Regions from separate parts of the Blautia sp. DFI.9.10 genome, predicted to be linked through region 3. Evidence: predicted binding sites of a transcription regulator. Region 3 holds the regulator's gene; each other region holds the start of a gene.
The links. The regulator HrcA, encoded in region 3, represses chaperone genes, less so after heat shock. The targets are predictions, from matches to a motif close to TGTTAGCACTCNNNNNNNNNGAGTGCTAACA.
Positions count from the first base shown of each region.

Region 1: the regulator HrcA is predicted to act here: its motif matches at 1,332-1,362, upstream of NE671_RS06565 (Hsp20/alpha crystallin family protein).
Region 2: the regulator HrcA is predicted to act here: its motif matches at 1,207-1,237, upstream of htpG (molecular chaperone HtpG).

Region 1 is NZ_JANGAA010000008.1:11,097-13,375, forward strand. Features, by position in the region: gene NE671_RS06560 (orotate phosphoribosyltransferase) at 1-333, opposite strand, end outside; gene NE671_RS06565 (Hsp20/alpha crystallin family protein) at 702-1,154, opposite strand; gene NE671_RS06570 (glycoside hydrolase family 36 protein) at 1,670-2,279, shown strand, end outside.
Region 2 is NZ_JANGAA010000026.1:22,775-25,053, reverse strand. Features, by position in the region: gene NE671_RS13760 (LPXTG cell wall anchor domain-containing protein) at 1-1,113, shown strand, start outside; gene htpG (molecular chaperone HtpG) at 1,354-2,279, shown strand, end outside.
Region 3 is NZ_JANGAA010000024.1:44,348-46,626, reverse strand. Features, by position in the region: gene NE671_RS13360 (ABC transporter substrate-binding protein) at 1-263, shown strand, start outside; gene hrcA (heat-inducible transcriptional repressor HrcA) at 440-1,483, shown strand; gene grpE (nucleotide exchange factor GrpE) at 1,502-2,137, shown strand; gene dnaK (molecular chaperone DnaK) at 2,191-2,279, shown strand, end outside.

The sequences.
Region 1 (2,279 bases), on a different contig from region 3:
CCCGGTGCTGTTGAACTCAGGGGTGATGACGTAGATGGTCTGGTGTGCGTTCATGGAAAGGACGCCGGCTTTGGTCAGTTCTTCGGCGAGATAAGCACCGATCACTTCAAGTCCGTCCATGCAGACGATGGTGTCTACCGGAATGGATGCTTCGTAATTTGCTGCGAGAGCGGATGCAATACGCTGTGCTTCAGCGCATCTGGATTTCATAGTAGTGAGATCCAGGTAGTGTGTGATATGGGATTGGGATGTTACGAAGTGTCCCGGAATCATTTTAAGCTGTATGCGGTTGTCAGTGCGTGCATAAATTTTTATGATGTTGTCCTGATCCATAATAAAAACCTCCTGTCGTGATCGTGTTTTACGTGGTTGTTCAGGAGAATTATCCTGAAGGATTACGAAACAGATTTATTTAACCGAATGCGGATTGCAAATATCCGATTAGCTGTGCATATTATACCATTAATTTCAAAAAAATGAAATAATATAATGCAAAATATATAAAAAATATTCAAAAAATCAAGCGTATTTGTTGAAAAATATCCAATATCATGAAAACTTTGACAATAGGATCATTACTATAGAGTGAAAGTACTTGTGAGTACGTAGTAAATTGGAAAGAGAGTGTCATATGTATTATTGCGTATAAAAAAGAGGAGGAGAATCCTTATGGATTCTCCCCCTGTGAGAGTGAGTCGATGTCAGCCTTCAATAGATACATATTTATCAGCTTCAATCTCTTCAGCTGCTTTTTTCGGAATAGAAAGTCTCAGAACACCGTTCTCAAATTTTGCATGGACATCTTCGTTTTTTACACCATTACCAACATAGAAGCTTCTGCTTGTGCTGCCGGCATAACGTTCACGGCGGATATAATTGCCTTTCTTGTCTTCCTCGTCTTTGTCAAGACCCTTGGCAGCAGAGATGGTAAGATAACCATCCTTCAGCTGTACCTGTACTTCATCTTTCTTAAATCCTGGAAGATCTACATCCAGCTCATAGCCTTTATCTGTTTCACGTACATCAGTTTTCATGATATTTTTTGCATGTTTGCCATAAAGAGGGTTCTTTCCGCTAAAGAAATTATCTCTGAATCCAAAATCATCCATCCAGTCATCAAATAAGTTTTCTCCAAATACACTCGGGAACATCATAAGTCATTTCTCCTTTCAAATTGAAAAGCCGTTCCGGTGGATCAAGAAATCCAACTGTTGCCGGTATATAGTTACCACTTCGGGTTATTCCGCAGTGGTGATCGTTTGGTTTTATTCTGAACATCTGGAAGTTCTTTTTTATCTTCTCCTTTGTTCTATATGTAATATAACACATGTTGTTAGCAAAGTCAAGAGGTGAGTGCTAAAAAATTGTGAAGAATTTGTGTTCCGTAAAATGAAAAACTAATTTCCACCTTTAGCCCTTTATGTTCTTATATTAAAAAGCGAATCGGACAAGGTCTGAAAAGCTTATGCAGATTGAACATTCTGCAATGTTATAATAACTTTAAAGCATAGAAAAAACCAAAAAAATCAATATAATAAGGCATATAGACAAAATGTATTAAAAAAATTTTTCGTACATTCTTCTGAGTTGAACAGACGATAGAAAGACAGTGTTCATGAGTATGCAGGTAAAGCAAAATGTAAATGAAAAAGTACAGGAGGAGAGAATAATGCAGAAAAAATATGCAGATTTTAAGCTTGGGGTACCGGATTATGTAACAGTGGAAACAGAAGAGGAGAGACTTGTGTGCCAGGGAGGGCAGACGACAGTAGCTGCCGGTGCAACTACTGTGGAATTTCAGGACGAAGGTGAACATGAGGATATATTTGTCACATCCGAGGATGCAGTAAGATGTGTGAAGCTGAGATGGAACTATAAGATCCCGAAATCAGCCAGATTTCTGGGAGATGCCTGGGAACGTACCTATGGTGATGCGGAATGGCATGGAATGAGCGGAAACCGTTATCTGCCATGGTATTTTCTGGCGAAGCTTTCTGAGAAGGTTCTCTGCTTTGGCGTAAAGGTCCGTCCTTCTGCTATGTGCTGCTGGCAGGTGGATACCAAAGGAATTACTTTGTTTCTGGATGTTCGCTGCGGAAATACAGGAGTACAGCTGAAAGGAAGAAAGCTGTGTGCCGCACAGATCGTCTGCATGGAAGCAGAAGGAGCAGATACTTTTGAAACTGCACAGAAATTCTGTGAAAAAATGTGTACAGATCCGATCTTCCCAGAGTTTCCGGTATATGGAAGCAATAACTGGTATTATGCTTACGGTGACA
Region 2 (2,279 bases), on a different contig from region 3:
GGTCTTTCGGTAACAGATAGTCTGGAGTTTGGAACCAAAGAGGAAGGCTATAAGGAACTTCCTGATGCGAAGAAAGTTACAGTTACCAACACCGGAAATACAAAGATCGTTCTGAAACAGCCTTCATCAAATGCATATACAATTGGTACACTTTCCGCCACAGAGCTGGAAGCAGGAGATAATGCAACCTTTAGCGTACAGCCGGTCAGCGGACTTTCACAGGGGGAATATCTGGAAGACATTGTGATCGCCAATGATGCAAATGTGGAAGCTTATGTAAATGTCCATTTCAGCGTTACAAAGAAAAAAACAGATAACGGTAAGAAGGCGAATAACCTTACAGGCATCAAAAAGCCATCCGATATCAAAGATCTTCCCAATGGAACCCAGAAAACCCAGAAAGCCCTGAAGCTTCCGGGAACAGTAAAGATCACTACAACAAAGGGAGAGCAGAAGGCATCTGTTAAATGGGATGTTAAGGGATCTTCTTATGATCCGTCTTCTGCAGAACGTCAGATATTTAATGTAAAAGGTACCGTCATTCTTCCGGAGGGGGTTAAGAATCCCAACAAGATCAGTACAGTGATCGCAGTAAGTATTACAGTAAACGGATATCAGGGCACGGAAGCCGCTGCATCGGACAATAAGATCACAGGCATTGATTCCAATGGCAAGTATGATACCAATACAAAGATCACCTTTACAGCAGCTGGTGCAGGAATGGATAATACAAACCCGCGTAAGGGAGATACCAGATATCAGCCGAAGAGCTGGAAGATCACAGAGACCCGTACCTGGGATGGAGAGCCTTATACTGCAACATTCCGTGTCAGCAAGCCGGGAAAATATACTCTGAAAGTTACCTTTGGACAGCAGAAATACGACGGCTCCAGCTGGAAGGATACCGGTACACAGTCAGAAAGTACGGTTACTTTTACGGTATCACAGGCAGCAGTTCTTACTGCGACTCCGAGTCCGGCAGTGACACAGACAAATCAGAAATCTGCAGTGCAGACGGGAGACAGTACACCGATCATGACATTTGTGATCATTTTGATCGTGGCTGTGGTATGTATTGGAGGAATCCTTGTATATCGTAGAAAGAAAAAATAAGAACAGAATGTAGAAGATAGTTTTACAGCACCCTCCGTACAAAAAATGTACGGAGGGATTTTTTTGCACATAGAGATCCGTTTTACATGCTGTTACTAGCACTCTATAATGATGAGTGCTAAATTTTTCTTGACTTTTGTAAAAAGTCGTATTAGTATATATTTATTGAAAAAAACAACAGGTTTCCGGCTCTGTCGGAACATCAGAAATAAAAATAAAAACAAAAGGAGAGTGACATATATGTCAGCAAAACATGGCAGTTTATCAATCAACAGTGAAAATATTTTTCCGATTATCAAGAAATGGTTATATTCCGACCATGATATTTTTGTAAGAGAGATGATCTCCAACGGATGCGATGCGATCACCAAACTGAGAAAGCTGGAAGTTATGGGAGATTATACATTCCCGGAAGGTTACAAACCGGCTGTAAATGTTATCGTTGATCCGGATCAGAAAACTTTGAAGTTTATCGATAACGGTATTGGTATGACAGCAGATGAAGTAGAGGAATATATCACACAGATCGCTTTTTCCGGTGCCACAGAGTTTCTTGAGAAATATAAGGATAAAACAACGGATGATCAGATGATCGGTCATTTCGGACTTGGATTTTATTCTGCATTTATGGTTGCAGATGAAGTTCATATTGATACTCTCTCTTACAAGGAGGGTTCCACACCGGTACATTGGACCTGTGACGGTGGTACGGAGTATGAGATGGCAGACGGAAACAAAACAGAACCGGGAACAGAGATCACTCTTTTCCTCAATGAGGAAAGCCTGGAGTTTGCCAATGAATATCGTATGAGAGAGGTTATCGAGAAATACTGTTCTTTCATGCCGGTAAATATCTATCTTTCCAAAGCAAATGCTGAACAGGAGTATGAAACGATCGATGAGGCAGATCTCCGTGAAGATGATGTGGTAGTTGAACATATCCATGAGGATGCCAAGACAGAGGAAAAGGAGAATGATAAAGGCGAGAAAGAAGTTGTGGAAGTTTCTCCTGCCAAAGATAAAGTAAAGATCAATAAACGGCCGGTATCCTTAAGCGATACACAGCCGCTCTGGATGAAACACCCAAATGAGTGCACGGATGAAGAGTATAAAGAATTTTACCGTAAGGTATTTATGGATTACAAGGAACCGCTGTTCTGGATCCA
Region 3 (2,279 bases):
ACGGACAGCTGACAAAAATGTGTCCGGCAAGACTGGATGTGATCGAGGATAAGAATTTTGATCTGGATGGCATTGAAATGATCCGGCAATATCTGAAAGATTATAAGCTGAAAGCAAGACCACTGTGTGCCGATTCCATAGAAGCTATTTCGGCTATGGGTACGGAATTTCAGAAATATGTGCTGGGACAGAAAACAGAAGCGGAATTTTTTGCCGGGGCACAGAAATGCATAGACCAGTATTACAAAAAAGCATCGTACTGATGCTTTTTTTGTTGCGAAAAAATAAGAACTTTTTTTCAAAACATATTGACAAATATTTTACATGGTGATATCTTAAAGACTGTAGATGTTAGCACTCCACTAAAATGAGTGCTAACAGATATAAAAAAAGAATCAACATCCGTCAGGAAAGAATAAAAAGGAAAGGAGATGGATTCATGGAAGAGGTGTTGAATGAGCGCAAGCAAAAAATCTTAAAAGCAATCATCAAGACCTATATGGAAACCGGAGAACCGGTTGGTTCCAGGACCATTTCCAAGTATGCGGATCTCAATGTCAGTTCCGCAACGATCCGAAATGAAATGTCAGACCTGACAGATATGGGCTATATCGTCCAGCCTCATACCTCAGCAGGAAGGATTCCTTCAGATAAGGGCTACAGACTTTACGTCAATGAGCTAATGAAGGAGAAGGAAGCGGAGGTCGCAGAGCTGCGAGATCTGATCATTGAGAAGACAGATAAGATGGATAAGGTGCTTAAGAAGGTTGCGAAGGTTCTTGCTTCCAATACCAACTATGCTACCATGGTTTCCGTTCCGCAGTACAGCGGCAACAAGATCAAGTTCATCCAGCTGTCGAGGATGAGCGAGCTTCAGCTTGTGGCAGTGGTTGTCAGTGACAACAACACAGTCCGGAACCAGATCATCAATCTGGATGAGGAAATGGACGACCAGACGATCCTGAAACTGAATCTTCTTCTTAACACCAATCTCAATGGGATCCCGATCCAGGATATCAACCTTGGGATGATCGCCAGACTGAAGGAACAGGCAGGCAGCCACAGCGGTGTGGTGGCAACGGTTCTGGATGCAGTGGCAGCCACCATTCATGTGGAAGAGGAAGATATGGAGATCTATACTTCAGGTGCAACTAACATCTTCAAGTATCCGGAGCTTGCCGATAAAGAGAAGGCAACGGAGCTGATCTCCGCATTTGAGGAGAAGCATGAACTTGCCGATCTTGTAAAAGAACAGATGTCAGATGGAGAGAATACAGGAATCCAGGTTTACATCGGTGATGAGATGCCAATCCAGACCATGAAGGACTGCAGCATTGTAACTGCCAGATATGAACTGGGAGACGGAATGTACGGAACCATCGGGATCATCGGTCCCAAACGAATGGATTATGAGAATGTAGTGGACAGTCTGAAGGAACTGAAGAATCATCTGGATGACGTTTTGAAAAAGAAGAAAACTTAGAAAGGCGGTAGAAAAAAAGTGTCGGAGGAAACAAAGAAAACATCCGAAGAGCAGGAAGCGGAGAAGGAAATCCCCGTAACTGACGGAGATCAGGAAGAAGAAAACCTGACACCGGAGGGAGAAGATCTGCCGGAGGAAGAAAACAATACTCCAGGCGAAGAAGCTGCCTCAGAGGATAAAAAAGAAGAAAAATCAAAAACTTCCTTCTTCGGAAAGAAGAAAAAAGATAAATCTGAGCAGAAGGTGGAGGAACTTACCGATCGCCTGAAGCGTACCATGGCTGAATTTGACAATTTCCGTAAAAGAACGGAAAAAGAAAAATCCAGTATGTACATCATCGGAGCAAAAGAGATCGTTGAAAAGATCCTGCCGGTTGTGGATAACTTCGAAAGAGGTCTTGCACAGGCACAGGAAGGCGATGCTTTTGCAGATGGAATGAAAATGATCTACAAGCAGCTTACCACAACACTGGATGAGCTTGGTGTGAAGCCGATCGAAGCAGTGGGAAAGGAATTCAACCCGGATTTCCATAATGCAGTGATGCATGTGGAGGATGAAGAGGTTGGAGAGAACATCGTGGTGGAAGAATTCCAGAAGGGTTACACCTACAAGGATTTCGTAGTACGCCACAGTATGGTAAAGGTTGCGAACTAACTGACAACAAACTTTATTTTAACAGATACAGACTAAAACAGGAGGAAAAAATCATGGGAAAGATTATTGGTATTGACTTAGGTACAACAAACAGCTGTGTAGCCGTAATGGAAGGTGGACAGCCGACAGTTATCGCAAATAC